Nordella sp. HKS 07: one gene and its partner. The protein of the gene in region 1 binds, or shares a complex with, the protein of each later gene. Links are inferred from orthologs where the notes say so. Each region holds a gene or a part of one and is shown in the gene's direction. Other genes may lie near its edges. The genes, in order: G5V57_RS04265 and hfq.

Region 1 (17,229 bases):
CCACCGGCAAGGGCAAGGAAGAGTAGCATCGGACCGAAAAGCTTGTGGCCGGGCCTGACCCGGCCATCGAAGCGGTTTTCGGATAATCCGATGCGCAAATCAGAGAGTTGGAGCGCCGGACGATTCTATGTGAGCGTCCGGCGATCTAGGTCCGGCAGTCATCACATATAGAAGATGAAGGTCAGGAGCGCGAATAGGGGCAGCAGGATCGTGACCGACCACAGCATGTAACCGAAGAAGCCCGGCATGTTGACGCCGGAGCGCCGGGCGATCGAATACACCATGAAATTGGGCGCGTTGCCTATATAGGTGAGGGCGCCCATGAAGACCGCGCCGGCCGAGATCGCCGTCAGCGTCATTTCCTTCGCGTACATGAGCTCCTGCGGATCGCCGCCCCCCAGCTCGAAGAAGACCAGATAGGTCGGCGCATTATCGAGGAAGGCCGACAGCATGCCGGTCAGCCAGAAATAGGCGGCGGTGTTGGGTGAGCCATCGGCGCTGCTGACCAGCGCGACGAGTGGCGCGAAGACGCCGTTCTGGCCCGCCTTCAGCATGGCGAGCACCGGGATGATGGTGATGAAGATCCCGGCGAAGAGCTTGGCCACTTCCTTGATCGGTTCCCAGGAAAAGGCATTGGCTTCGCGATCCGCCTTGGGCGTCACCGCGAGGGAGACAAACGTCACGGTAATCATCACGAGGTCGCGCAGGATGTTCGCGATCTCGGCATCGACGCCGAGAATGCGGACGGTGCCGAGCGAGGCGGAGGCGCTGAGCAGGATCGCGCCGATGATGACGCCGAGCAGGACGATGTTGAGGCCGCCCGACAGGCGCAAACGCTCGTCGTCAGGGGTGGGATCAGGCTTCGAATGGCCGTCCTGGCGATAGATGATGCTGTCGAGAATGAAGAACATCACCAGAAGGACGGCGACCAGGAACAGCGTTTCGAGAAAGAGATGCTCGGTGGTCCAGAAGAAATCGACGCCGCGCAGGAACCCCAGGAACAGAGGCGGGTCACCGAGCGGGGTGAGCGAGCCGCCGATATTCGCGACGAGGAAGATGAAGAAGATGACGACATGCGCATTGCGCTTGCGGTCGTCATTGGCGCGCAGCAGCGGGCGGATCATCACCATGGCAGCACCTGTCGTGCCGGTGAAGCTCGCCAGCGCCGAGCCTATGGCCAGAAGCCCGGTATTGACGGCGGGCGAGCCATGGAGATTCCCGCGCAGCACGATGCCGCCGGCGACCGTGAAGAGCGCGAGCAGGAGCAGGATGAACGGAATATATTCGAGAACGATCGCATGACCGATTGCCGCGGTGGCGGTCGCCGAATCGAAGAGGGTGAAGAGGGGCAGGAGGACGAGGGCGGCCCAGAACGCCGCGATCTTGCCCTGGTGATGTTCCCAGAAATCATGGGCCAGCAGAGGAAGCAGCGCGATCGACAGCAGGATGCCGAGAAAGGGCACCGCCCAGGGCAGCAGTAATTCGGCGCCGTTGAGTTCCGCCGCTTGGGCCTGTGCCGGCCAGAGGAGAGGGAGGAGGAGCGCTATCGCAGGAAGCGCGCGCCGAATACCCTCGCCCCGCGATGCCGGGAGAGGGAAGGGGCCCGACGCGAAGCGACGGGAAGGGTGAGGGGCCTTGCTGAACGGCATTTCGAAACAGACCTTTTCGTTTGGTTCAGCGAATGCCGACCGTGCGTGCAATAAAACTGTGTTCAAGGGGTCCCCTCCCTCTCCCCGCTCACGCGGGGCGAGGGACTTTTACCTCAACCGCTCGAGGATCGAAACATAATTGGCGACCGCGGCGCCACCCATGTTGAAGATCCCCGCCAGTTTCGCGTCCTTCACCTGCATGCCCTCGGCCTTGCCCTCGAGCTGCAATGCCGCCATCACATGCATCGATACGCCGGTGGCGCCGATCGGATGTCCTTTGGATTTGAGGCCGCCCGAGGGATTGACCGGCAGCTTGCCGTCCTTCTGCGTCCAGCCCTCGGCGATGGCGCGCGCACCCTGGCCTCTGGGGGCGAGGCCCATGGCCTCGTATTCGAGGAGCTCGGCGATGGTGAAGCAATCATGTGTCTCGACGAAGGATAGGTCGGCAAGGGACGTGCCGGCGCGCTCATGCGCTTTGCGCCAGGCGACTTCGCAGCCCTCGAAATTGACGATGTCGCGCGCGGACATCGGCAGATAGTCCTGGACATGGGCGAGGCCGCGCAGATGCACGGCCTTGGGAAAGCGCAAGGCAGTTTCCGTGTCGCACATCACGATGGCCGCGGCGCCGTCTGAAACCAGCGAGCAGTCGGTGCGCCGCAAAGGTCCGGCGACGATGGGGTTCTTGTCCGACACCGTATTGCAGAATTCGACCGAGAGCTCCTTGCGCAATTGCGCGTAAGGATTGGCGACGCCGTTCTTGTGGTTCTTGGCGGCAATGCGGGCGAGCGCTTCCGACTGGTCGCCATAACGCTGAAAATAAAGTTCGGCGATGCGCCCGAATATGCCGGCGAAGCCGCCCGGCGTGTCGCCTTCCTCGGCCCGATAGGAGGCATTGAGCAGGATGTCGCCGATCTGATCGCCGGGCGCCACGGTCATCTTCTCCGCCCCCACCACCAGCACGAAACGGGCGGCGCGCGCGGCGATCGAGGTGTCGGCGGCATGGATGGCGGCGGAACCGGTGGCGCAGGCGTTCTCCACCCGCGTCGCCGGTTTGAAGCGCAGGTCCGGCGATGCATTCAGCGCGAAGGCGGCCGGGAAAGACTGCTTCTCGAAACCGCCGAAATTGCCGACATAAATGGCGTCGATGTCCTTAGGTGAAATGCCGGCATCGGCGATCGCTTGCGCAGCGATGCCGGCGATCAGGCTTTCGAGCGTTTCGGCTTCGAGCTTGCCGAATTTCGAATGCGCCCAGCCGATGATGGCGGTCATGGGTCAGCTCCCTGTATGAGTTAGCTGACCCATAACATAGAAGCCTTTCCCGTTCGGATGAAAACATCCGAACGGGATAAAAAGGCTCGATTACGCAAAAATAGGAGCGCTTCCTTATCGCAAAAGTCGAGCAACTTTTGCGGGAAGCGCTCTGGTCAAATAGTTCTGAGATACCACTCGTAATCGCGCGCCGTCGGCTCGGCGAAGAAGCGATCGGCTTCGACCTCTTTCAGCGTACAGAATGTGTCGACGAAGTCCTTGCCGAAATACTCCTTGAGGATCGAGGCGCGCCAGAAGGCGTCGATCGCCTCGAACCAGTTGCCGGGAATATATTTGGCCCGCTTCTCATAGCCGTTGCCGGTGACGGGAGCGCCCGGATCGAGCTTCTCGGCGATGCCATGATGCATGCCGGCGAGGATGGCGGCCATCACCAGATAGGGATTGGCGTCGGCGCCCGCGGGGCGGTGCTCGATATGGCAGGTCTCGGGCGCGCCCGCCGGGATGCGCAGCGAGACGGTGCGGTTGTTGACGCCCCAGCTCGCCGATACCGGCGCATAGGAGTTGCGGCGGAAGCGGCGATAGGAATTGGCGTTGGGGGCGAAGATCAGCATGGATTCGGCCATCGACGCCTTGAGTCCGCCCAGCGCATTGAGCAGCAACTCGTTCTCGGTCGGGTTTGCTGCGGCGAAGAGATTCTTGCCGGCCTCGTCGGCGAGACTGATATGAATATGCATGCCCGAGCCTGTCCACTCGGAATAGGGCTTCGCCATGAAGGTGGCGACAAGGCCATGCTTGTCGGCGACGGCCTTGATGAGCCGCTTCAGCATGATACCTTCATCGCAGGCCTTCAGCACGTCGTTGCGATGGCGCAGCACGATCTCCATCTGGCCCGGCGCATATTCCGAGATCAGCGTCTTGGCCGGCAGGCCCTGGATGTCGGCATAGGCGTAGAGGTCGTGGAAGAAGGGCGCGAAATCGTCGAGATCCTGCAGGTGATAGGCCTGGTAGTGCTGCGGGCGCGCGCCGTTGGTGAGCGCCTTGGGCGCCCTGGGCGTGCCGGCGAAGGCCGATTCACGATCCATCAGGAAGAATTCGACCTCGACCGCGCCGACCGGCGTCATGTTGAATTCGGAGAAGCGCCCGACGATCTTTTCAAGGGCATTGCGCGGATCGGCATAATGGGGAAAGCCGTCGAGGTCATGCGCGGCGCCGATATATTGCGCCGCCGGCTGGGTGGCCCAGGGAATGGTCGTCATGCTGCCGGGTACAGGCCACAGCAGCAGGTCGCGGTCGCCTTCATCGAAGACGAGACCGGTCTCCGGCACATCCTGGCCGGTGGCGTCGAGAACAAGCGCCGAGATCGGCAGGAAGCGGCCGTCGCGCCAGCCCGGCACCAATTCGTCGCGGCGCAGGATCTTGCCGCGCTGGATACCGCACAGATCGGTCCAGATCAGATGAAAGCTTTCGATCCCGGGATTGGCGTCGAGAAAGCTCTGAGCTTCACTCTGGCGCTGCGGGGTGATGACGGTCATGATTCAAGGGCTCCCATCCGGTCAGACGAGTTCGGCAAGGCATTGGTCGAGGCCGTTGATCAGGCTCTCGACATGCGCTTCCGTCGTCGCGGGGCATATCAACATCATATTATGGAACGGCGTGATCAACACGCCGCGGTTCAGAAGATAGTGATGAATGGCCATGTCGATCGGGCGGTGGATGATACGGCCCGCTTCGCCGCCATTACGCGGTCTGTCCGGGCTGCACATGAATTCCACGCGAGCGCCGACGCGCACGACATGCCATGGTGCCCCATATTTGATGATGACATTCGCGATACCTCTTTCGAGCCTTCTGGCGAGCTCGATCAGAGGGGCGAAAGCCTCCCGGGTGAAATAGGTTTCGAGCATGGTGCGCATGAGCGCTACCTGCAGCTTCGAGCCTGAGAGCGTGGTGCCGATGCCGGAGCGGCCCGGCTCGCGATGTTCGAGATAGTTGCTGATGCGCAGCGCGGTCTCCGCCGAGAAGCCGTAGACGGCCGCGGGCACGCCGCCGGCGATCGGCTTGCCGAGCACGATGGCGTCGGGTTCGAGGCCATGGACGCCCGAATAACCGCCGGGGCCGGAGGACATGCAATGCGTCTCGTCCATCACCAGCAGCGTGCCGGTGCGCCGCGTGATCCGGCGCAAGGCGTCATGGAAACCCTCATCGGGCAGCACCATGCCGATATTGGTCATCAAAGGCTCGGCCAGCACGCAGGCGACATCGCCAGGCGCCAGCGCCGCCTCGAGGGCCGGTAAGTCGTTGAACTCGACGACCTTGGTGAATTGGGTGATGTCGCGCGGCTCGCCGATCAAGGCCGGATCGGCGACTTCTCTGCCGTTTTCGAGGCCGACAAAGGTTTCGTCCACAGAACCATGATAGCAGCCGTTGAAGACGAGGATTTTCTTGCGCCCGGTGATGGCGCGGCACCAGCGCAACACCGCGCGGTTGGCATCCGACGCGGTCGCCGTCACCTGCCAGGCGGGCAAGCCGAAGCGCTCGGCGAGGAGGCGCCCGACGATTGGCGCATCGGGTGAGGGCAGCATGGTGGTGAAGCCGTCGAGGCTTGCCTGGCGCAAGGTTTCGGCCAGCGCCTTGGGGCTGTGGCCGAACATGGCGCCGGTATCGCCCAGGCAGAAATCGACATAGAAGTTGCCGTCGGCATCGGTCAGATCGACGCCCGAGGCTTTTTCGATGAACAAGGGAAAAGGCGTGCCCCAGTCGATCATCCAATGCATCGGCACGCCGCGCAGCCAATATTTGGAGGATTCGTCCGACAAGGTCCTGGATTTCGGGTTGCGCTGCAGAAAATGGGCTTTTTCACGCGTCAGCATCGCCTCGACCGAGGCGTCCGTGATCCGGGAGGCCATGATATCCTTTACGGTAGTTGAGCCGGCACTTACCTAGCCGGGCCAGGGGGGAGGCACAACCCCCATGGATTTCTGCTCCAGAATCTGGTTTGACAGCGCTTCACGTCACAAGGGAAAATCCAATGAGCCGCGTCGTCTATGTGAATGGAAGCTATGTCCCTGAAAATGAAGGGAAAGTCTCAATTTTCGATCGCGGCTTCCTGTTCGCCGACGGCATCTATGAAGTGACGGCCGTGATCAACGGCAGGCTCGTCGATTATGAGCCGCATGCCGAGCGGCTGGAGCGCTCGCTCAACGAGATCCGCATGGCCTGGCCGTGCAGCAAGGCGGAACTTCGCCAGATGCATGAGGAGCTCATCAAGCGCAACAAGCTCGATGAGGGCATCATCTATATGCAGGTGACGCGCGGCGCCGCCGACCGCGATTTCAAGTTTCCGAAGGAGGCGAAGTCGACGCTCGTTGCTTTCACGCAGGAGCAGAAGCTGCTCGAAAACCCGTATGCGCCGGCGGGCGTCAAGGTCGTCACCATTCCCGATATCCGCTGGGCGCGGCGCGACATCAAGTCGGTGATGCTGCTGGCGCCGGTGCTCGGCAAGCAGAAGGCTTATGAAGAGGGTGCTTTCGAGGCCTGGATGGTCGAGGACGGCAAGATCACCGAAGGCACGTCGTCGAACGCCTATATCGTGAAAGACGGCAAGGTCATCACCAGGCCTCTGTCCAACAGCATCCTCGCCGGCTGCACGCGCCGTTCGTTGTTCCGCCTCGCCAAGGAGCACGGCGTCACCATCGAGGAGCGTTTGTTCACGCCGGACGAAGCCTATGCGGCGGACGAAGCTTTCCTCACCAGCGCTTCCAATTTCGTGCTGCCGATTGTCGAGATCGACGGCAAACGCGTCGGCGGCGGCCAGCCGGGCCCGGTGGTGCGCAAATTGCGCGACATCTATCTCGACGAGGCGCGCAGGCAGGCGGGGCTGAAGTAAGGCGCGGACGTTACCAGAGATACTTTCCTCAACTAGCGCCGCATACAGCCACGGGGCGCTTGGCTTTTATCTGCCCGGTTTGCGACCATCCACCCGGATCAAGGACAATGTCGCTGTTTCGCGACATGGAAGAATCCTCACGCTGAGCGCTCGCTTGCCTTTGCGCGCCGGCCTGGTCCTTGACAGTTCGGGGAACGATCTCCTGAGCGGATGCTCCCCCCGGAAGGGCAGGGGTTCCAAAAGTATAGCGACGCACCTCAACGCTTCTGCCTTATTCCCCATCGAACGCGCTTGAGCCGACCCGCACCCACGGACGCCGGAGGGGGAGGCGCGCAAAGTAATGGCGAACCATTCGGAACCAACACCCTTCCCCGTCATTGTCCTGACGATGTGCGGAGGGCTTCTGCAAGAGGACTGACGCGTGAATGCGACGATCCGACTGCAAAAGGAAGATCGCGGCGCAAAGCCCCAGCCTAATCGCATCCAACAGGTTCAACGAATTTCGCCCCCTCGGGCTCACAGCAGGAGACTCATATGAAATCGTCACGTGCGACAGGCTCGACTGGGGAAGTCGGTTCCGGCGGGGAACTCCATCAAAAGAGCGAGAAGACCGGTGATCGACTGACGACCAATCAGGGCATTACGATCTCAGACAACCAGAACTCCCTTAGAGTAGGTAGCCGCGGTCCCGCATTGCTCGAAGATTTCATGCTGCGGGAGAAAATCACGCACTTTGATCATGAGCGTATCCCCGAGCGGATCGTCCATGCGAGAGGGTCCGGGGCGCATGGCTATTTCGAGCTGACGAAGTCGCTTCGCCATCTCACCAAGGCAGGATTCTTGCAGAATACGGCCAAACAAACTGAGGTTTTCGTGCGATTTTCAACAGTCGCCGGTGGTGCGGGATCAGTGGATCTCCCACGCGACGTCCGCGGCTTCGCCGTCAAGTTTTATACCGACGAAGGAAATTTCGATCTCGTCGGCAATAACATTCCCGTCTTCTTTATCCAGGATGCGGTGAAATTTCCCGATCTGGTCCATTCCGTGAAGATGGAACCGGATCGCGGCTTTCCGCAGAACGCATCGGCGCATGACACCTTCTGGGATTTCGTGTCCCTGATGCCGGAAAGCATGCATATGCTGATGTGGGTGATGTCGGATCGCGCGATCCCCCGCTCGCTCAGAATGATTGAGGGCTTTGGCGTGAACACTTTCCGCTTCGTGAACGCTGAAGGCGACTCCAACTTCGTGAAATTCCACTGGCGCCCTGTCCTGGGCGCGGCTTCGGTGCTTTGGGACGAGGCTGTCAAGATCAATGGAGCGGATCAGGATTTCCACCGGCGTGATTTGTGGAAGGCCATAGACAGCGGGAACTTCCCCGAGTTCGAATTTGGCGTGCAAATTATCGATGAGGCAACGGCCGCCGGTCTGGACTTTGACATTCTCGACGCCACCAAGCTCATTCCTGAGGAGGTCGTGCCGCTGCAGATCGTCGGAAAAATGGTGCTAAATCGGAACCCGGACAATTTCTTTGCGGAGACAGAACAGGTCGCCTTCCATCCGGCCAATATCGTGCCGGGCATCGAGTTCTCGGATGACCCGCTTTTGCAGGGTCGCCTGTTTTCGTATCTCGATACGCAGCTTTCTCGGCTTGGCGGGGCGAATTTCCACGAAATACCCGTAAATCGGCCGCGCTGCCCGATGCGGAACTTCCAGCGCGACGGCATGCGCCGCATCGACGTCCCCAAGGGCCGCGTGGCCTATGAACCGAACAGCCTTGACCCCGATAGTCCCCGCGAAAGCGGTACAGGCTTCGCCACTCATCCTGAGGGCGATTTCGGCCCTCGAAAGATCCGGGAACGATCCGAAACCTTCAAAGACCACTACAGCCAGGCGCGGATGTTTTTCAACTCCATGTCAGAGCCCGAGCAGCGGCATATTGTGAGCGCCTTCGCGTTCGAGCTTGGAAAAGTGGAAACACCGGCCATTCGCAAGCGGATGCTCGGCCATCTGGCCATTATCGACAAGGCGCTTTGCGGCGGTGTGAGCAAGGCGCTTGGAACGACTGAGATTGATCCAATCAAGCCCGCCCTTGAACCGCGCGATCTCGCCCCTTCACCTGCGTTGAGCATAATCAAGAAGGCGCCAGCGACTCTTCGTGGAAGAAAGATTGGTGTCCTTCTCTCGAACGGCATCGACGGCTCTCTGGTCAAGCAATTCCGGAAGGCGATTGAGGCGGAAGGCGCGGAAATGGCCGTCGTCTGCCCAAAAATTGGCGGCGTCCTCCTGGCGGACAAGGCCAAGCTGCCGGCGGATCACGCGCTGTCGGGCGCCCCCTCGGTCATCTTCGACGCGGTCGCAGTTTTCACAAGCGACGATGGTGCAAGGGAACTCGCCGAGGAGGCCTCTGCCATCGATTGGGTACGGGACGCATTTGGCCACTTGAAGGTCATTGGGTTCAACGGTCCATCCGCAGAGCTGCTGAATAAGGCTGGCCTGTCGGGGATGTTTGATGAGGGCATTGTCAAGCTGGATGACAAGAAGGCCGATTTCCTAACCTTCATAAACGCTGCAAAACAGCAGCGGATCTGGGAGCGAGAGCCGAAGATCCGAAGCCCTGGATAAGGCAGTGCCGGCCGGGCTGCGGTTCCCCCGTGCCGGCGCTCGGCGCCCCCCTCTTCGGCAGGACGCTGAGAAGTTCGCGGGAGTTACTACGCGTGCAAAGTCCGTTTCGTCTTCGCTCCATTTTTCTTCGCGGATCGCGCGGCATGCCCACCGGGGCGGCGTTTACGCGTTTGCACCGCATGTTCGTCCTTTCGCGCCTCGTCGGCGATGGTCGCAAACTTCACTCTGAGGTCCGCCAGTTCCTCGTTGGTCAAGCACTCCAGATCAATCATCGAGTTCTTGGCGCCAGTCAATGCTCTGATAATTTCATCGAGCTTGATCTGCGTGGCCAAGCCGTCGCGGTTTTGGCTGTTCTGAATGACGAAGACCATCAGGAATGTAACGATGGTTGTCCCTGTATTCACCACCAGCTGCCAGGCGTCCGAATAACTGAAGAGCGGGCCGCACGCCACCCAAGTGACTAAGACAGTCAAAGCCAATCCAAAGGCAACCGGGCTGCCAGCCGCCCAGGCGACTTTATTGGCAAATGTGGCGAAAAGGTCTCCTGACGATGCTTTGGAGTTTCTCTTCATAGCCTGCCTCCTATTACGCCCACTCCTGCGATAGGCAGGCGTCCATCAATATTTTCTGCCCCACTAAGTTCCCTTCATGAGCTCAGGAACTTAGTTGCCCTCAAACGCTTTGCTCAATCGAACCCCCAAGGAGATTAGGCAAATGAGTAAAGTCGAACGCCCGGAAGCGCTTGCTCAGTTCGCAGAGTCGGCGCGACGTGGGGAGCAAGACGGAGTTGCCGGCCTCACGGCAACGGAGGCCACGACACCCCTCTCGACAAATCCGAAGGACAAGGACGATGCGGCAACGCGCATCCTGGCAGAGGGAGCAACCGGAAAGGACTTCCACTCGGAGGATGCTGTAGCACGGGTTCCAGATCGTATTCTCGAAAGTCAGGGCAAATCGAACGCCGTGTCAGAGGAAACCCAGGAAGCCGTCCAAGGCGACGATGCCCCCTATGACGCAACTCAAGATCCTCGCACTGGTAGGCCGCCTACACCGTTGGACGCCCAGCGCCTGGCACGCGACCATGAGCTGGATCGGCTATCCGCCGCGCTGACGCCCGAGGAAGAAGCCGACGAAGAAGATGCCGAGCCCCTGGAGGATGAGGCGGAAGAAGATTTCACAAGCGTCAGTGAAGACGATGAAGAGCTGGGAGATGAGGACATGGAGGATAGCGAGACCCAATTTGTCCAAGCTCCTGCCCGAATGGTTGCACCCCGCTCAGAAGAGGGATCGCCCTCGGACGACGAGGACTTTCCCGAACAAAGCGCGCTGCGAGATTCGGCGCGCGAGGACACTGAAGAGGACGCCGAACATGACGGGAGAATTAACATCGACGCTCCGCGCGCCGGCCATGGCAAGCGGTGATTCTGACGAGACCATAGAAGCGCTCACCATAGCCGACCGCTCTTATCCAAAAAGAGTCTTGAGCCGGGAAATCGGTTAGCCATCCTGCCTGCGTTGCCTTTTTCGACGGCTCCTTTGAACCTCTTGCGGTCCCTGCCATCGACCGCCGACTGAATGCGACGTCCGGTAGAACCCCGCTCTTCTGGCTCACGCCGGTAGTGCGACGACGTGGGGGCATTTGCGAACCTCAGAAGCTTGGGATTCGTCGACCGTGCAGAAACAAAAAGAGCCCCTTCGTTTAAAGGGGCTCCGTTGCAACGCATGACTTGTTCTAGCCGCTCGGAGTGCGGTCGTCTTCTTCATACTCAGGACGTATAGGTGTCGGATTCTGCTGCTGCTGCTGCTGCTGCTGACCGGGGTTCTTTGCTCCGCCGCCCTGCTGCTCCTGGCCGGGCCGCTGCCCCGGATTCCCTTGCTGTTGCTGGTTCTGATCACGGTTGTCTTTATTGGGATTCATGGAGTGCTCCTGTCTAGAGGGTTAGCTACTGGAAACCCTTCATGGGCCGGATGGTTCCTCCCGACCAAACAGGTCTCTGCAATTCCCTGTTCGCTTGCTGATTGTCTTTCTTCCCGCTGCGGATCCCCAGCGTCTATTGAGCCTCAAGCTTCGCTTCTTTGCGGTCCGCCCTGGACGAGTCCAGATGGTCTTCCGCTGATAGCCTTGCGCTTTCCTTCGCAAATCGCCGCATGGATCAAATAAAGCTCCGCTATCAGTCCGTCGTGAGCAAGGGCAAGCTTCCTCGCGCGCGTGATCTGCTTGTCCAGTCGGGCTGATTCAAGGGCGAGCTGCTTGCGACCATGCTCCTCCGCGCATCTTATCATTCGGACGAACTCCTTACATTGTAGCACTTCCGCGTCTTTCTCCAGCGCCCCAAGCTCGCTTGAGGTCTTATCTTGGTCTGCCGCGCCGTGCCTTGGCTCTTATCTTCACACTTATCTATCGAGCGTGACCGCCAGGGGGGTTAATGACCGCAATGTCCGCGTCAAAGGGCCCGCTCCAGATCGACTGAGGGCGGGCCCAAGAGGATAAGACTAGGTGATTAACCAGGGGGTCAATGCCATGGCGGCAGAAAGGTTCCACACCGCCTGGAATTAATTTGCCTCGGACTCGACCGGGCTACCCGCCGGAAAGCCCGTTACAAGGGCCTTCTGATGCGTTCGATCTCAGCTTCGGTAAGCTTGTAGGGAGGAGCATCCGGATCATAGGATTTCCAGCCCGCCTTCCTGTAGTCGTCGCCCAAAGTGACAGGGTCCAACGGTTCATGCCTGTCAAGGATCATCCGCACTTTCTCAGCCCGATCGTCGTCGGTTTTCACGGAAAGCAAAGTTCCGCCCCGCCGTATCGCCTCCGAATAAACATGGGCCTGGTCTTCCGGGACGCCTGCTTCTACAAGCGCGCCCACGACACCACCGGCCGCACCGCCTGCTAGCGCACCAGCCGCGGTCGACGCCAGCCAACCGGCAGCCACTATCGGACCGACGCCAGGGATGGCCAGAAGGCCAAGACCAGCGAGAAGTCCTGCGCCCCCGCCAATAACCGCTCCGAGCCCGGCTCCCGCTGCCGTCTTGGAAGCGTCATCTCTGTCGTCGTACTTGGCGCTGACATTGCGATTAGCAAGCAAGCTTATTTGCGACGAGGGGATGCCACCCGCCTCAAGGTCCCCCACCGCTCTCTGAGCGCGCTCGTAATTGTCATATATTTTTGTTACGGTCTGCATTGAACATTTTCCTTATGTGAGATTCATTAGTTCGAGACGACATTGCCTTTGTAATCGACGGCAACTTTTGAGGCCTTTCCATCTATCGTCGCCGTGCCGCGCCAAATGCCCTTGTCATCTTTCGTCAACATCGACACGTCCGTGTAGCCGGCGGCAAGCGCGCGATCTTGCGCCTGTCCTTCCGTGAAGCTGTTTGCTCCTTCCAGCGGCGCGCCCTCATCGACCGCAGCGGCCGTGAATACGCCCGATTTGCAATTGTCCATGAACACGGACTTGCCGATCATGCTATCGGCGGGCGCGCCTTTGCCGTTCACACGCATCCATGCTGCGTAGCGGGTTGCCTCGGCGCCGTTCAAAGTGCCATCGTTGTTCGCATCCGCCTGCTTCCACATTGTATTGCATTCCTCATCCGTCGCCGCAAAAGCCGGAACGGAGAAGACAAGGCAGGCGGTCGCCGCCAAGAGAAAAGCTTTCATATGATTGCCTCAGCTGTTGAAGGTTTCTCGCTTAAACAGCGAGTACGTGACTAAATGCTTTCAGTCGCGCTTAGTTCCTCTTTGGACGACCAGTTCTCCAATGCTTCTTCAGGAAGTTCGCCGCGCGAAAGCCGATCTGAGAGAGATGAATGACTCTAAACGCAACGGCCCGGGATAACCCAATAGAAACCGGAGGCGCCTCGACCGTATGGAACTGCTGTGAATGATTGCTTCGTTACTTGGAACTTAGTGCGTCTTGCGGACTTGACGACCTGCTTTTCGGGTCGCAGTCATTGCGGCGCCGTCGGAGCCCTACAATCAGCGTGCAGATGGCTTGCGGATCTCATCGAATTTAAAACGGAGCGTGGTCCCGAATGAACGAGGCGCCCACAGATGAAACCGGCAATTGAAAGGAGGCTTGATCACATGCACAATAGTCTACTTGACACTAATGAGCATCAATTACTCAACGCGGTACTCGCGCAAGTGTGTCGTGACCTGCAGGTCACCGACGACGCGACGCGGTCAAAGCTGCGGGACCACATCCTTGTTCTCGCCGATCATGGTGTGAGAGACTTTGAGACGCTGCGCAACTACGCCGCGCGGCCGCGGATCAACCGGTTTTCGATGGTCGATCCGGCCTAGTCCTAGGGGATGTGCTCAGGTCGGCACTCGTTCGTTCGAACAGTACCCCTTCGCGATGCCAGATCATTTGATTGCGAATGCGGTCCCCCTTCCGGAATGCTAATAGTGCCGTGCTGCGACGCATGGGGAGCAGCGAGAGACTACCTCTGACTTGTCTTCCAATTAGGATTGATCCACGGCTCCTGATTGGAGGCGGGGAGCGGCTCGCGGCCGAGAATGTGATCGGAGGCCTTCTCGCCGATCAGAATCGACGGCGCATTGAGATTGCCGTTGGTGATCTGGGGCATGATCGATGAATCGGCGACGCGCAAGGCGTCGATGCCGATGACGCGGCATTCGGGATCGACCACCGCCATTGGATCGCCCGCATCGCCCATGCGGCAGGTGCCGCAAGGGTGGAAAGCGCTTTCGCAGTGATCGCGGATGAAGCCGTCGAGCTCGGCGTCGCTTTTGAGATTCGCGCCTGGCTGGATCTCGCGGCCCTTGTAGGGCTTCAGCGCCTCCTGCTCGAAGATTTCGCGCGTCAGCCGCATGGCGGCGCGGAACTCCGTCCAATCGTCGGGATGCGACATGTAGTTGAACCTGATGGTGGGCGCTCCCTTAGGATCCGCCGATGTCGCCTTCACGAAGCCGCGCGACTTGGATCGCATTGGCCCGACATGGACCTGGAAGGAATGGCCCTTGGCGGCGGCCTTGCCGTCATAGCGGATGGCGATCGGCAGGAAGTGATATTCGATGTCGGGATATTCGACGCCGGCGCGTGAGCGGATGAAGCCGCAGCTCTCGAAATGATTGGTGGCGCCGAGGCCGGTCTTGAACAGCAGCCATTCGAGACCGATGAGGCCCTTCGAAAAGAGATTGAGGCTCGGCAGCAGGGAGACGGGCTTCAGCGATTCCATCTGAAAATAGACTTCGAGATGGTCCTGCAGATTCTGGCCGACGCCCGGCAGCGCGTGCACTGGCGTGACGCCGATCGACTGGAGATGCGCCGGATCGCCGATGCCGGAGATCTGCAGGAGCTTCGGGGAATTGATCGAGCTCGCCGCCAGGATCACCTCGCGGCGCGCCTCCGCCCGCAGGATCTCGCCGCCGCGCTCATATTCGACACCGGTGGCGCGCTTGCCCTCGAGCAGGATGCGGCGCGCGAACGCGCGGGCGACGAGCTTCACATTGGTTCGCTTGAGAGCGGGGCGCAAATAGGCATTGGCGGTGGACCAGCGCCGGCCCTGCCAGATGGTCCGCTCCATGGCGCCGAAGCCTTCCTGCTGGCGGCCATTATAGTCTTCGGTGACGGGGTAGCCCGCTTGCCGGCCCGCTTCGACGAACGCCTGATAGAGCGGATTCTTGCGGACGCCGCGCGTGACATGGAGCGGCCCGTCGGTGCCGCGCCAGCCTTCCTCGCCGCCATGCGAAGCTTCGAGCCGCTTGTAATAGGGCAGCACATGGCGGTGACCCCAACCCTCGGCGCCCATCTCCTCCCAGGTGTCGAAGTCGCGGGCGTGTCCGCGCACATAGACCATGCCGTTGATCGAGGAAGAGCCGCCGATCACCTTGCCGCGTGGTGTCACCAGACGGCGCCCGCCCAAAGCCGGCTCGGGCTCGGCGATGAAGCCCCAGTCATAGGTCTGCATGTTCATCGGATAGGATAGCGCCGACGGCATCTGAATCAGCGGGCCCATGTCGGTGCCGCCATATTCGAGCACCAGCACGCTGTGCCGTCCGTCTTCCGACAGGCGATAGGCCATGGCCGATCCGGCCGAGCCCGACCCGATGATGATGAAGTCGAACGACTCCATATGAACTTCCCCTTTTGGCGCTTATCCCTGCGCGCTCTTCTTGAGGGTAGTGGATCGCATAGCGGGCGGCCTTGCGCAATACGTCATGAATTGCGGCGTAAGCGGCCAGTTATGCCCTCGAGCTCGCGGATGCGCTGCTCGGTATCGGACCAGCGGCGGTCGACGATGTCGGCGATGAGCGCCTCGATCATGAAAAGTGTCGCGACGTTCGAATCCCAGCCCGAGGGCGCCTCGATACGCAAGGGAAAGGAGTGCGCGGCGATGCTGGCGATCGGCGACATCCATTGATCGGTGAACAGAACGATCCTGATCCTGCGCTGATGCGCGAGATTGGCGAGTTCGGCCAGCCTCGGGTCATAGCGGCGCACGTCGAAGGCAATGAGAACATCGCCGCGATCCATATTGAGCACATATTGCGGCCAGGACGCTGGCAGCGCCGGCATCAGCGTCACGCCGGGGCGGATCATATGCAGATGGGTATGGAAATACTCGGCGAGCGGCATGGTGATGCGCCCGCCGACAATATGGACGGCATGGCCCAGGTCGGCGATGAAGTCGGCAATATGGTCGAAGCTCCGGTGATCGACGAGCTTGAGGGAGCCGCGCAAATTCTCCATCACCGCATCGGCGAAGCGGTTGAGCACATGGGCTTCGGGCGCGTCCTTCGACCAGCGCTGATGGCGCGCGATCGGGTCCTTCAACTGCGCCGATACTTCACCGCGCAAGGCGGCCTGGAATGCCGGAAAGCCCGTGAAGCCGAGTTTCTTGGCGAGTCGCAGAGCCGTTGGCGTCGATACCCGCGCCGCCTTGGCGAATTCGGTGATGCTGGAAAGTCCCGCCACCGGATAGTTGGCGAGCAGCGCATGGGCGAGCTTGTGTTCGGCGGGAGTCAGCGTCGGCGCGCCGAGCCTCAGGCGCTCGGCAACGGTTTCGGTCTTGTCGGTCTTGCGCGTGGTCATGGTTGCTCTTGTAACGAATTTGACAGGCGATAGCGATTCTGAAATGATCGTTCCAGGTGGGACAAGGAGAGTCGTTCTCCATGCGTGGGTTGCTTCGCCCCGACGAGGGCGATCCGGTCATTTCGATCAATGAGAACGGGCAATCGCCGGTCGTGCTCGTGTGCGAGCATGCCGGCAGGGTGATTCCGCAAGCGCTTGGAAATATGGGACTTTCGCCCGAAGACCTGACCCGCCATATCGCCTGGGATATCGGGGCGGAGGTAGTGGCGCGTAGGCTTTCCGAGACACTCGACGCGCCGCTTCTGCTGCAGCGCTATTCGCGGCTGGCCTATGATTGCAACCGGCCACCCGAATCACTCGATGCCATGCCGGTAAAGAGCGAGGCGACGCGGGTGCCTGGCAATGAGAATCTCACCCCCGATGCGCGGCTCGCCCGCATCCGCGATATCTATCGCCCCTTTCATGATGCGGTGTCGGAACTGCTCGACCGGCGCGCGAGCCAGAACATCACCTCTCTCATCGTGACGATGCACAGTTTCACCCCCGTCTACCGGGGAATAAGGCGCCATCTCGATCTCGGCGTCCTGCATGACCGCGACACCCGTCTGGCCGATCTGGTGCTCGGCCTCGCCGGCCGCATGAAGGATATCGTGGTGCGGCGTAACGAGCCTTATGGGCCGCAGGACGGCGTGTGCCACACGCTCAATCTGCATGGCGGCACCCGCGGGATCCACCATGTCATGCT
Region 2 (13,605 bases), 5.2 Mb from region 1 along the record:
CAGGCCAAAACCGTGCTGATCGTCGAGGATAACGAGCTCAATATGAAGCTCTTCAACGATCTGCTCGAAGCGCACGGCTATCGCGTCCTGCAAACGCGCGACGGCCTTTCGGCGCTCGAGATCGCCCGCCAGCACATGCCCGATCTCATCATCATGGACATTCAGCTGCCGGAAGTCTCCGGCATCGAGGTCACCAAATGGCTGAAGGAAGACGACGAGTTGCGCAAAATTCCGGTTATTGCGGTAACCGCCTTCGCCATGAAGGGAGATGAGGAAAAGATCCGCGAAGGCGGCTGTGAGGCCTATATCTCCAAGCCCATCTCCGTTATGAGCTTCCTCAAAACCGTGGACAGTTTCCTCAAGGGACCGCAATGACTGCCAGGGTCCTGGTCGTCGACGATATTCTTGCCAATGTGCGCCTGCTGGAGGCCAAGCTTTCGGCTGAGTATTTCGACGTCGTGACCGCCATGAACGGCGCCGACGCGCTCGATTCCGTGCAGCGGACCAAACCGGATATCGTGCTGCTCGACGTGATGATGCCCGGCATCGACGGCATCGAAGTGTGCCGGCAGATCAAGGGCGATGCGCAGACGCACCACATACCGGTGGTCATGGTCACCGCCCTCGACCAGCCGGAAGACCGGGTGAAGGGGCTCGAGGCTGGAGCCGACGATTTCCTGACCAAGCCGGTGAACGACCTGGCGCTGTTCTGCCGGGTAAAGAGCCTTGTCAGGCTCAAGATGCTCACCGACGAATTGCGCGCGCGCTCGCCCAATGGCGGGACCGTCAAGATGCTCGGCGGCGGCGACAGCATCGACTCCTCAAGGCCCGGCAGGATCCTGGTCATCGACAATCGCGCCAATACCGCCGAGCGCACCCGCCAGGCCCTCGTACCGCATCACGAAGTGACGGTGATCGACGATCCCCTGACCGCCGTCATGCACGCGGCGGAGTCACGCTACGAATTGATCATCATCAATCTCGACATGGACAGCGTCGATGGCCTGCGCTTGTGCTCGCAGCTCAAATCGCTTGAGCGGACACGCCAGACGCCGATCCTTATCGTCGTGGCGCCTGACGATCATCAACGCCTGCTGCGCGCCCTCGACATGGGTGTGAACGACTATCTGATCCGCCCCATCGACAGGCAGGAACTCCTGGCGCGCGCCAATACGCAGATCCGACGATGCCGCTACACTGATCAGCTGCGCTCGCATGTGCAGGCGACGATGGAAATGGCCGTCACCGATCCACTGACCGGCCTCTATAACCGCCGCTATATGGAGAACCAGACCACAGCGCTCGTCGAGCATGCGATCAATCGCGGCAAGGCGCTGTCGATCCTGGCGCTCGACGTCGATCACTTCAAGGCGGTGAACGACGAACACGGCCATCAGGCGGGCGACCGCGTTCTGCAGGAGATCGCCTCGCGCCTCAAGCAGTCGATCCGCAACATCGACATGGTCTGTCGCATCGGCGGTGAGGAATTCGTGATCGTGCTGCCCAATACCAGTGTCGATGTGGCCGCCAAGATCGCCGACCGCATGCGCCGCAGCGTCTCGGGCACCCCCTTCAATGTCGGCGCGCGCAACGGCCCCCTGACGGTGACCGTTTCGATCGGTGTCGCGGCCGTCGAAAGCACGTCGGACACGATGGACATCATCATCAAGCGCGCCGACGAGGCGCTCTACAGCGCCAAGCGCGCCGGCCGCAACCGGGTCAATTCGACCGCCGCCTGACTCACTCACATCAACTTAAAGCTTGAACTGAAAGCTCGGCGCGACAAGGCGCTGTCATCTACTTGATCTCCTGTGGCGCCAAGCTCGGGTCGGTGTAGATTCGTTCAGGATTATATTGCTACGCCGAAACATTATGGCGGAGAAATCTGTGCAGGAATGAAGGGATAGTAATGGACGCCCAACATTCGCCCGAATGTCCATAGACCAACGGCCTATTGAATCGTCGAGCGCGATTACGCAAATCAGCGGCAAGGATTTCCGTAGAGCCTGTTAACGAAATTGCGGTTTTGCACAAACTGCAACCGTGCTAGGCTCGGATTCCCTTGGCTGTGACCGAAAAAGAAGGGGACAAGATTTCATATGGCACAGGAAAAACCACAAAATCTGCAGGACACTTTTCTCAATCATGTCCGCAAGCAGAAGATCCCGGTGACGGTATTTCTCGTTAATGGGGTGAAATTGCAGGGTATTATCACCTGGTTCGATAATTTCTGCGTATTGTTACGTAGGGACGGTCTGTCCCAGCTCGTCTATAAGCATGCGATCTCCACGATCATGCCGGGCGGGCCGATCAGCCTGTTCGACGAGGAAGGCAAGGACGGGTGAAGCCCACCAGACGCAAGCATTCTTCCGGGCACGAAGTAAAATTCCAGATTGAAGGACCTCAGGCGACGCGCGCCATTGTCGTTCACATCGAACGCAAGGGTAGGACGGCGCCTGTGTCGGCCGATCGGGATGCCGCTTCGCGCCTGGAGGAGGCTGTTGGTCTGGCGCTCGCCATCGATCTCGAAATTGCGGGACAGCTTGTCGTCATTCTGCAGGAGCCGCGGCCGGCGACCCTGATCGGCACCGGCAAGGTCGAGGAGATCTCAGGCCTCGTCAAGGAAGCGGAAGCCGATCTCGTCATCGTCAACGGGATGCTGAGCCCGATACAGCAACGCAACCTGGAGAAGGCGTGGGGCGCCAAGGTCCTCGACCGTACCGGCCTCATTCTCGAGATCTTCGGGCGGCGCGCCCGCACCCGCGAAGGCCTGCTGCAGGTCGAGCTGGCGCATCTGCGCTATCAGAAGAGCCGGCTGGTCAGATCCTGGACCCATCTGGAACGCCAGCGCGGCGGCTTCGGCTTCCTGGGCGGCCCTGGCGAAACCCAGCTCGAAGCCGACCGGCGCCTGATTCAGGAGCGCATCTCCAGGCTCGAAAAGCAACTCGATACCGTCGTGAAGACGCGCGGCCTGCACCGCTCGGGCCGGGCTCGTGTGCCATATCCGGTCGTGGCGCTCGTCGGCTATACCAATGCCGGCAAGTCGACGCTTTTCAACACGCTGACCAATGCCGGCGTCCTCGCCAAGGACCTGCTGTTCGCGACCCTCGATCCCTCCATGCGCGCGATCTCGCTGCCACATGGACGCAAAGCCGTGCTCTCCGACACGGTCGGCTTCATTTCGGATCTGCCGACGCAGCTCATTGCCGCCTTCCGCGCCACGCTGGAAGAGGTGATCGAGGCCGCTGTGATCCTGCATGTGCGCGACATCAGCCATGCCGAAAGCGAGGCGCAGGCCGCCGATGTCTCCGCCATCCTGAGCGAGCTCGGCATCGCGGAGAACCGCCGCGACCACATCATCGAAGTGTGGAACAAGGTCGATCTTCTGGCCGAAGACAGCGCCGCCATGCGCCGCGCCCAGGCGCAGCGTCAGCAGAACTGCGTCGTCGTCTCGGCTCTGACGGGCGAGGGCCTCGCCGAACTGCGCGCGCTCATCGAAATGAAGCTCGGCAAGGATCTCAGCCTCTATGAGGCGGTCCTCGATCCCGCCGACGGTCAGGGCCAGGCCTGGTTCTACGACAAGGGCGAGGTTCTGGGCCGCGAGCAACTGGAGGACGGCAGCGTCGTCCTCACCGTTCGTCTTAGCACGGACAAAGCCGAGATCGCCGCCAACCGCTTCAAATACCGCCTGCGCAATACCAGCCGGCTCGATCACGCGGCCGAGTGATCGCGCTCGCGCTCGATCCGCTTGGCGTCATCCCACAGCGCATCCATCTCCTCGAGGGTCGACTGCCCGGGCGAGGAGCCGCGCCCGGCCAGTTCCTGCTCGATATGGCGGAAGCGGCGGAGAAACTTCTCATTGGCGGCGCGCAAGGCGGCCTCCGGATCGATGTCGAGATGGCGGCCCAGATTGGCCATGGCGAAGAGCAGGTCACCATATTCCGCCTCCTGGGCGTCGCGCGCCGTCTCCTGCTTGAGCTCGGCGATCTCCTCGTTCATCTTGTCATAGACGAAGTCGATCGAGGGCCAGTCGAACCCGACCTTGGCCGCCTTGGCTTGCAGCTTCACCGCGCGCGTCATGGCGGGCAGGCCCACCGGCACGCCGTCCAGCACGCCCTTTGGGCCGCCGGCCGTTTTCTCGCGCGCCTTCATCTCCTCCCAAAACCCCTTGGCCAGTTTCGCCGAGCGCGCTTCCTCGTCACCGAAGACATGCGGATGGCGACGGATCATTTTGCGGCAGATCGCCTCGACGACATCGTCGAAGCTGAAGCTCTTTTCCTCGGCGGCGAGCTGGGCATGATAGACGACCTGCAGCAGGAGATCGCCGAGCTCCTCGCAGAGATCGGCCTTGTCGCCACGCGTTATGGCATCGGCAACCTCATAGGCCTCTTCGATCGTGTAAGGCGCGATCGTGGAGAAATCCTGTTCGAGATCCCACGGACAGCCGGTACCGGGCGTGCGCAGCGCCTTCATGATGGCGCGGAGCGTGGCGAGCTGGCGGGGATCGAGATCGGCGGGATTGGTCATGCGGAAACGACTGCTCTGATGGCGCAAAGGGGGATCGCCGCAAAGTAGGAAGGTCCCGTCGCATCCTCAAGCGGTTTCTCAACTATCGTCCGCCTGCTATAGCGCCTCGATCGAGCGGGTGATTTCTTGCTGATTTCCGAGACATTGGCGATTGGGGCGGCCTTCTGCATCGCGGTCAGCGGCATGCTGATCGCGGAGCTGAAGGGACGTGTTGGCGTCTTCCGCCTGGCGCGCTGGCAGATGCTGGCCGCGCTCATCATGACGGGCGCGGTCTCCCTTTTCCTGGGTGGGTGGCGAACACTCGGCCTGCCGCAACTGGGCCTGCTGGCGGCATCGAGCCTGTTCGGCATCATCATCGCGAGCACCACCTATTTCGCCGCCATCTACAAGGCGGGCCCGCGCAACACGGCGCTGCTGTTCTCGCTGACCTCGCCTTTCGCCTTGACGCTCGGTTATGTTTTTCTCGGCGAAACGATTTCGAGACTGCAGGGACTGGGCGTCGCTCTGGTGCTGGCCGGCATCGTTATGGCGATCGGCTCGCCGGGGCGGGGGACGGCGCGCGTGCCATCCGCGCACGTGCCCTGGGCAGGCATCGCGCTCGGCGTCGTCACGGCCCTGGGGCAGGCCATGGGCAGCTTGCTGGCGCGCCCGGCCATGGCCGCCGGCGTCGAGCCTTTCACCGCCATGGCGGTGCGCTCGGGTCTGGCCGCATTGGTGTTCGTCGCCCTCACAGTCCTGCCCTTCACGGCCATCATTCGTCCCCATCAGCTCTCCTATCGTGATCTAAGCCTCGGGATCGGATCCGCGTTTTTCGGCACATTCCTCGGAATGTCATTGCTGATGGCGGCGCTCGCCTATGGCAATGTCGGCATCGTCTCGACCTTATCCTCCATGACGCCGGTGGTGATCCTGCCCATGGTGTGGGCCCGGACACGCGTCGCGCCGCCGGCCACCGCCTGGATCGGCGCGATGCTGGCCGTCGCGGGAACAGGCTTCATCAGTCTGTCGTGAGCGCGCCGACGATTTCGGCAGCCGCCTCGTCGGGCGTCCGCGTGGCCGTGTCGATGGTGATGGCGGGCTCGGGCATGCGCGCCATGGAGGAGACGAAGACATCCCTGTATTGGTGCAGCATTTCAAGCGAACGCATCTTGTCGAAGCGGGAGCGGTCGGGCGTGTCGATCCGACGTTCCTGCTCGGTTTCGGGCAAAACGAGCGCCACGAAGATCACTCTTCCGCCCAGAGCCTCGATCTCGGCCCGTACACGTTGCGGAAAGTCCACGGCGACGGTCGCTTCCGGAGCAAAGGTGAATATCAAAGAGCGCCCAGTGCGCGCCGCGGCCCGCATGACATCGAGCCACATGCTTTCCCGTAGGCGCACGAATTCCGGCGAACCGAAAGGAAAGACTGCGCCCACGGCATCGACGATCAGATGATTGTGGAAGACCGCGAAACCGGTGCGCTCGGCGAGCGCCCGCCCCACCGTCAATTTTCCCGATGCCGGTTGTCCGTAGATGAAAACAAGTTGCATGAGACGATAATAGTGGCGCGCTGACAGGATTTCCATCGCCGATTGGCAATTGATCCTGCTTTCGCTAGCGTGGGTCTCACGTGATAGCACCGAGGTGCCCCCCAATGACCGAAGACGATGTCATTGCAGATCTGCGCGCGACACTGCCGAAGGCCGGCAAGATCCGCGAAGTCAGGATGTTCGGTGGCACCGGCTTCATGCTCGATGGCAACATGGTCGCCGGCACGTTCAAGAAGGGACTTCTCCTGCGTGTCGGCCCGGACCGTCTGGCGCAGGCTTTGCAGGTCACGGGCGCGCGACAAATGGAGATGGGGGGCCGGCTGATGGAAGGATATGTCTATATCGATCCCAATGCGCTGGACAGGAAGGCCGTCCAGGCCGCACTTCGTCTCGCCGTTGTTTTCGTCGGCACCTTGCCGCCCAAGGCTGAGAAAACAAAAAAGGCGGCCAGGAAACCCGGGACGCGCAGCCGCTAACTTCCGCCGTTGCGCTTGAGCAAGACCGGGAGCACCATGCCCGCCGTCATGATCAGCATCGCCAGGAATTGCAGCAGGCTCGGCACTTCGCCGAGCACGATCATGCCGGTAAAGGCCGTCGCGACCGGTACGCAGGGCAGGAAGAGCGACGCGATCTGCGGCCCGAGCTGGCGCACGGCATAGGTATAGAGAAAGATGGCTGCCGCGCCGGCGAGGAAACCCTGGATGACGATTTGCGTGACGATCTCGACGTTGGACGCCAAGGCGAACCCGTTCGGCACCAGGATGTGGAGCACAGGCAACGGCAGGCAGGACAGCAACGCGATGGCCGCCGTGGCGGTGACGGAATCGACGCCCCACCGCCGCACCAGGATGGCATAGGCGGAGAACATGATCCCCGAGCCTGCGAATAGGAGATCGCCGAACAGCACGTCCGGCATTCCTGATATGGAAGGCAGGATGAACAGGAGGAGGCCGCCGATGATCAAGGCGGTGCCGATTGCTCGGCCACGCGTGATCCTCTCGTTGAAGGCGACGCGCGCGAAGAGGAAGGAGAAGAACACGATCGAGGCCGGACACAGGGCCGCGGCATGCGTGGCCGGCGCATAGGTCAACCCCCAATTGATGATCATCGGATAGGGAAGCCCGACCAGGAGAGCGAGGGCAAGCGCACGACGCCAGCCGAGCGCCCTGAGCCGCGCTATTCCGATCCACCAGACAATCGGCAGGAAGACGGCGCCGGCGCCGGCGAAGCGCAGGCTGGCGATGTCGATGGCCGTCAGATGGGCGCGCAGGCTGAAGCGCGCGGCGACGAATTGCACCGCGGTGATGATGATCATCGTAAGCCCCGCGAGGAGGGCCAGTCGAATATTCGGCGCCTGCGCCACCTGACTCGATTGCATGGCGCAGGCTATTGCGGCGAAGGGCGCGATTAAATACGCTGTTTTGCTCCAAAGTGCGTGATTGTCACGCAAGCTACCCCTGGTTACCGCGGATTTCACATGGCCGATCTCGACACGATAGACCGCAATCTCTTGCGTTTGCTTCAGGAGGATGGGCGGCGTACGACGCTCGATCTCGCCGCGCGCGTCGGCCTGTCGCCGACTGGCACGAGTCAGCGGGTCAAGCGGTTGTTCCGCGACGGTTTCATAACCGCGGTGAGGGCCGTGCTCGACCCCCGCAAGATCGGACGTGGAACCATCGTCTTCATCCAGGTCAGGCTCGACCAGACGGCGCCGCATGTCTTCGACAAATTTGCCGAGGCCGTGGCCAACGCGCCTGAGGTCCTCGAATGCCACATGGTCGTCGGCGGCTTCGACTACCTCGTCAAAGCGCGGATCGCCGACATGGCGGTGTTCCAGGATTTCCTGCAGCGTGTCATTCTTCCCCTGCCAGGGGTGAGGGAAACCCACACCTATACCTCTGTCGCCGACGTCAAGCCCGACGCGCTGCTGCCGATCTGAATTCTGGGATGATCATGAAAGATGAAATCGAGGCGCTGATGAGCGCGGCAGGAGTGCCGGGATTCTCCATGCTCGTCCTGACCGAAGGAAGAGAGGATGTCGTCACCTCCGGCGTGGCGAGCATGTCGACCGCCGAGCCCGTCACATCGCAAACACTGTTCCAGGCAGCCTCGCTCAGCAAACCGGTCGTCGCCCTTGCTGCGCTTCAGCTGGCAGACAGCGGTGTGCTCGATCTCGACAAACCGCTCTCGCATATCGTTGCGCCTATGGTCCCTGGCGATCCGCTTGGCGCTGCGATCACCGCGCGCCACATCTTGTCACATTGCACGGGCCTGCCCAATTGGCGGTGCGACGAATGTCCCTTGCGCAGCTATTTCCCACCCGGATCCCGCTTCAGCTATTCCGGCGAGGGCTTCGTGTATCTCCAGAGCGCGCTCGAGCACCTGACGCGAGAACCGCTCAATACTCTCGTCAGGCGACTCGTTTTCGATCCTCTTGACATGCGCCAGTCCAGCTTCGTCTGGCGCCCGGATTTTGCAGCGCGCGTGGCTGACGCACATGAGGCGGAGACGGTCCTGGACCGGTTCATGCCGCGTGAGGCGAATGCGGCCTATTCGCTGCTGACGACTGCCCCGGATTACGGAAGGTTCCTCGCCGCCAGCCTCCACGGCAGCTTGTTGACACAAGGGATGGCGCGTCAATGGATGACGCCGGGGCCGCAAGTCCCCCTGAAACGTACGGAAGCCTTGGAAAGGGAGATGCAGACGCTCGAGGAGGGCGTGGCCTGGGGCTTAGGGTGGGGCCTTGATACACAGGCCGGCGGCTTCTTTCATTGGGGTGCTAACCCCGGCGCCAGGGCATTCGCCATGGGAATACCGGCACGACGAAGCGCGTTCGTGATGTTCATGAATGGAGACAATGGATTGAGCCTCGTTCCGCCTATCATTCAATCGGTCTTGCCGGGCGAGCATGCGGCACTGTCATGGCTGGGGCTCGCGTCATGAGCATCGCCGCAGAGTTGCCGTCAGTTGCCGGGAGTATATGAAGCATGGACACGGTAAGTTTGCGTCCGGCACGGCAAGGAGATGGCGAAGCGCTGTTCGATATCACGCGGCGCTCCGTCGCGGCGCTGGCCCGGGATCACTATTCGCCGGAACAGATCGCCAGCTGGATGGGTGATCGCAGCCCGGCTTACTACGAAGACCTGATATCGCGCGGACAGGTTGTCGTGGCCGAGTACAAGGGAAAGATCATGGGCTTTGTCGATTCCGAGCCCGGCGAGGTAACCCGCCTGTTTCTGCTGCCGGGCGTGGCCGGTTCGGGGCTTGGCGCGCGGCTGCTCGATATCGGTATCGAAAATGCCCGCAAGGGACATACGGGGCCGATCAAGGTCGAATCCACCATCAATGCGGAAGGCTTCTACCGGCGCCACGGCTTCCGTACGATTGAACGCGGCTATTTCTCCCACGGGCTCGGCTGCGATCCCATCGAGATCGTTCATATGGAGCTGAGCCCGTGACCACCGGACTCCACCACATCACGCTCATCACCCGCAAGGTGCAGGCCAATGTCGATTTTTATGTCGGCTTCCTGGGGATGCGGCTCGTCAAGCGCACCGGCGGTTATGAGGATGCGACCCAGCTTCACCTCTTTTATGGCGACCGCTCAGGCTCGCCCGGCTCGCTGATCACCTTCCTGGTCTGGGAGGATGGCGCCCAGGGCCGGGCCGGCCATGGCCAGGTCGGCGAGGTGGCTCTGGCGATCGATCCTATGAGCCTCGGCTTCTGGCTCGAGCGCGCCTTGCGCTTCCATGTCACGGCGTCGGGACCGACAACGGAATTCGGCGAGACGAGCTTACGCCTGCGCGATCCCGACGGCGTCACGGTGAAACTGGTCGGCGCTGCTCTGTCGGCGAACGATCCATGGGCAACGCCGGACATTCCGGCCGAGCATGCGATCCGTCGCATCAGAGGCGCCACGATCCTGTCGGAGGCGCCCGAAGAGACCGCCTCCTTCATCAGTCGCCATTTCGGATGGCGCCGCCAGGCCCGCGACGGTGCTGTCGAACGCCTCATCTCGCAAGCGGACGATGTGATCGACATCCGCGACGCGCATGGCTTCTGGCCGGGCCTGCCGGGAACCGGCATCGCCGATCACGTTGCCTTGCGCAGTCCCGATGTGGCGAGCCTGCGCCAGGTGGAGCAGGGCCTTGCCCGGCTCAATTCCAGCCCGACCACAGTGCATGACCGCAATTATTTCATCTCGCTCTATGTGCGCGAGCCCGCCGGCACCTTGCTCGAACTCGCGACCGACGGACCGGGCTTCACCATCGACGAGCCGGTCGAAAACCTGGGAGAGCGGCTCTTCTTGCCGCCACAGGAGAGGGAGCGGGCCCGCGACCTCGAAACCATGCTGCCGCAATTTTCGCTCCCGGGAGAAGCACGGGTAATCTATCGCGATCTGCCGTTCATCCATCGCTTCAGCGCCCCCGAGGCTCCCGACGGAAGCACGATAGTGCTGCTGCATGGTACGGGCGGCAACGAAGCCGATCTGATGCCGCTGGCCCGCCGCATCGCCCCGCAAGCGACGCTGCTGGGGGTGCGGGGCCGCAGCACGGAGGAGGGCATTTTGCGCTGGTTCCGGCGGCTTACGCCCACTTCATTCGATCAGGCCGACATCCGCTTCGAGGCCGCAGCCTTTGCGGTCTTCATCGACGAAGCGGTCAAGGCCTATGGCCTGGCGGCGGACAAGCTGACTTTCCTTGGTTATTCCAATGGCGCCAATCTCCTGGCGGCCATGATGCTGCTGCATCCCGGACAGGTGAAGCGCGCGATATTGCTGCGCCCGGTCATGGTACTCGACCAGGCCCCCCGGGCCGATCTCTCGCAACTCCGTACACTGATGGTTTCGGGAAGCGCCGATCCCTATCGCGCTCTGGCGCCCCCCTTGGAGCAGGCCTTGCGGGGAGGCGGTGCCGATCTGGAGGCGCGGATCATCGAAGCGGGCCATGAGTTGACCGATGGCGATCGCGAGCTCGCCACCGCCTGGTTCTCCCGATAAACAGGATGACAGACGGATTGTCCTGCCGCATCATGCGGGATTGCAACAAGGGGGAGGCACGCACATGGCCAAGGTGACGGGTATTGGGGGGCTGTTCTTCCGGGCGCGCGATCCGACGGCGCTGGCGGCCTGGTATGAAACACATCTCGGCATCGGCAACATCCAGACGACGGTGTGGCGACAGGAGGCGGGCACCACCATCTTCGGGCCATTTGCCGCCGACACCACTTATTTTGGCAGGCCCAAACAGCAATGGATGGTCAACTTCCGCGTCGATGATCTCGATCGCATGATGGCTCAGCTCAAGGCGGCCGGCATCGCTATCGAGACGCGTGCCGAATGGGATTCCGAAGTGGGGCGCTTCTGCCGCATCCATGATCCGGAAGGCAACCCGATCGAGCTCTGGGAGCCAGCCGGACCGGCGAAATAGAGATGAAGCGGGAGGTGCTTCGACAAGCGGCGATCGGGGACAATATCGGCTGGTGCAGCGCTGTCTGCGCGGCGCATGGCTCGAACGAGATCGATAATTCGTATGCCTGGGTCAATCGCGCGCCGTCACCACGCTTTTACCCGAATGTGATCACGCGACTGCCGAAGGCCCAGGCGGCCGTGACGAAGATCGTGCACGCGCTGAGACAGAGGCCGGAGGTGGGAGAGTGGAGCATCAAGGACAGCTTCCGCGATCTCGATCTGGCATCTCTGGGGTTTGCGCCGGTGATCGAAGCGCAATGGTATGGCGGGCATCCCATTTGGCGAGGTTCGACGAAGGAGCGCCCGTGGGAGTGTATAAACACGCTGCGGGACTTGGCGCGCTGGGCTGGGGCCTGGGGCGAGGGCGTCGCCAGCCATCCCTTCAAGAACACTCTACTGGCCGATGAACGCATACGCTTCTGGCGGTTTTGCCGGGGCGGTCAGATCGCGGCCGGAGGAATCTCTTACGCCTCAGGCAGTGCCATAGGCCTTTCAAACTGGTTTTCCGGAGGCGATGAAACGGTCTTCACGCTCGGTTTGACCGACGCCATCGCTGACGCCTATCCCGGTCTGCCTATCGTATTCTGGAGCGCGGAAAGGGAAGCCGGCCTCGAAGAACTCGGCCTGAAGCCGCTGGGCGGTCTTCGCGTGTGGGCGGGCTGAGATCTCGCCTCAGACCCGCCGTCTCTCCGCCATCAGAAACACCGCCAGGACACAGCAGAGCAGGCCAAGGACTAATGGCAGCCCCTGATGTCCGATCAGTTGCATCGCCAGTCCTGTCGCGGGCGAGCCCACAATGCCGCCGATGCCCCATACGAACGCGAAGGCCGCGTTACCGGCGATCAGCGCTTGGCCGCTGAAACGCTCGCCGAGTTGGATCAGCGACATGGTGTAGATCCCGAACGAGACCCCGCCCCAGACGAAAACGAGTGGCCAGATAAGCCACGCGTTGAAGGCCGTCGCCAGCAACAGGCAGCCGGCCAGCGAAACCAGGACACAGAAGAACATGGTCCGCGTCGAGCCCACTTGTTCGGCCACCCGTCCGAGCAAGATCTGCAGCACGGCATTGCCTGCGACGAAACAGGTGATGAGCGAGGCGATGCGCTGCTCGGTGCTGCCGAGTGCCGCGCCATAGACCGCGAACAGGGAAATAAGGACCTGCTCGAAGGCGGCTGCGGCGAAAACCGCGAATAACAGGAGCGGAGCCAGTGCGAAGAAGCCGCCGACCGATGTAGCCTCGCCATCATGCGGCATCTTTGGCAGGCGCGGCACGACCGCAAGCACGATCAGGCCGCAGAGAATCAAGGCCGCGATGCCGATCATGAAGGGCGGCCAACCTTGCGTGCCGACCAGGCCGAGCGACAGCGGGCCGATGGCGAAGCCGCCCGAAACGATCGACGAATAGAGGCCCATGATGCGGCCCCGTCGTGACGCGGGCGTGATCGAGATCAGCCAGGTTTCGCTGATCACGTAAAGCGGATTGGCGAAGAAGCCGAGCAGGAAGCGCAGCGGCATCCAGGCCCAGACGTCCTGCGTCCCGGCAATCGCGAGCAGGGTGAGCGCGGCCAGGAGCGAACACAGGAGCGCAAGCCGCGCCCCGCCCACGCGCCGCACCAGCGCCGGAATGAAGGGCGCCGATACAATGAAACCCAAGGGCGTCATCGCCGCCGACAAACCGATCAGGCCGGGCGTCGTCCCCAGCCGCTCCAAGATGAAGCTGAGCAGCGGATAGGTCAGCCCCTGCGCCACGGCGAACACCGTGACGGTCGCGATGATGCCCGCCATCGCGGCCCATGGGATCCGATCCTCTCCCGGTGATGTCGACCGGCAATTTCCGGCACGCCAGAAGGGCTTGGCGATCTCCACCTCGACCTCCCGTTTCGTCAGACCGATATCGTCGATCAAATGGGGAGCGGCCTTCGACATTTTTTCAAGTTCCGCGCGAAAGCGTTTCCGTTTGCCCCAGGCCGCGACAAGGCTTCGCAGGGCCGCCAGATTGTAGCGCCGACGCGACATCTCCGCCGGACCCACCGGGGGAGTATCGTTCATGGCAACCTCCATTTGGTTTGAGGGTCCGGAG

What was found.
Region 2: the proteins of G5V57_RS04265 (region 1) and hfq are in contact, whole or in part, in a crystal structure (PDB 3VU3), measured with the Escherichia coli proteins. The link is inferred for Nordella sp. HKS 07 from one-to-one orthologs.

The regions. Positions count from the first base shown.
Region 1 is NZ_CP049258.1:870,865-888,093, reverse strand. What follows is about bases 6,898-9,883. They hold G5V57_RS04265 (catalase), read left to right. Parts: upstream 6,898-7,338; coding sequence 7,339-9,429; downstream 9,430-9,883. Other genes in these bases: G5V57_RS04260 (low affinity iron permease family protein), read right to left, coding at 9,516-9,883. In the rest of the region: G5V57_RS04295 (TIGR00645 family protein), read left to right, coding at 1-26; G5V57_RS04290 (sodium:proton antiporter), read right to left, coding at 162-1,649; G5V57_RS04285 (acetyl-CoA acetyltransferase), read right to left, coding at 1,758-2,918; G5V57_RS04280 (glutamine synthetase family protein), read right to left, coding at 3,074-4,450; G5V57_RS04275 (aspartate aminotransferase family protein), read right to left, coding at 4,472-5,824; G5V57_RS04270 (D-amino-acid transaminase), read left to right, coding at 5,947-6,804; more of G5V57_RS04260, read right to left, coding at 9,884-10,001; G5V57_RS04255 (hypothetical protein), read left to right, coding at 10,144-10,851; G5V57_RS04250 (hypothetical protein), read right to left, coding at 11,162-11,347; G5V57_RS04245 (general stress protein), read right to left, coding at 12,027-12,608; G5V57_RS04240 (hypothetical protein), read right to left, coding at 12,635-13,069; G5V57_RS04235 (hypothetical protein), read left to right, coding at 13,478-13,729; betA (choline dehydrogenase), read right to left, coding at 13,870-15,525; G5V57_RS04225 (MurR/RpiR family transcriptional regulator), read right to left, coding at 15,609-16,484; G5V57_RS04220 (N-formylglutamate amidohydrolase), read left to right, coding at 16,565-17,229.
Region 2 is NZ_CP049258.1:6,058,415-6,072,019, forward strand. The notes cover bases 889-3,722. They hold hfq (RNA chaperone Hfq), read left to right. Parts: upstream 889-2,099; coding sequence 2,100-2,345; downstream 2,346-3,722. Other genes in these bases: G5V57_RS28515 (PleD family two-component system response regulator), read left to right, coding at 889-1,739; hflX (GTPase HflX), read left to right, coding at 2,420-3,722; mazG (nucleoside triphosphate pyrophosphohydrolase), read right to left, coding at 3,712-3,722. Also shown: G5V57_RS28510 (response regulator), read left to right, coding at 1-375; more of G5V57_RS28515, read left to right, coding at 372-888; more of hflX, read left to right, coding at 3,723-3,727; more of mazG, read right to left, coding at 3,723-4,527; G5V57_RS28535 (DMT family transporter), read left to right, coding at 4,654-5,538; G5V57_RS28540 (shikimate kinase), read right to left, coding at 5,525-6,055; G5V57_RS28545 (TfoX/Sxy family protein), read left to right, coding at 6,160-6,531; G5V57_RS28550 (DMT family transporter), read right to left, coding at 6,528-7,433; G5V57_RS28555 (Lrp/AsnC family transcriptional regulator), read left to right, coding at 7,533-7,994; G5V57_RS28560 (serine hydrolase), read left to right, coding at 8,009-8,998; G5V57_RS28565 (GNAT family N-acetyltransferase), read left to right, coding at 9,043-9,513; G5V57_RS28570 (VOC family protein), read left to right, coding at 9,510-11,054; G5V57_RS28575 (VOC family protein), read left to right, coding at 11,119-11,484; G5V57_RS28580 (hypothetical protein), read left to right, coding at 11,487-12,188; G5V57_RS28585 (MFS transporter), read right to left, coding at 12,198-13,310. UniProt on the Escherichia coli protein: RNA chaperone that binds small regulatory RNA (sRNAs) and mRNAs to facilitate mRNA translational regulation in response to envelope stress, environmental stress and changes in metabolite concentrations.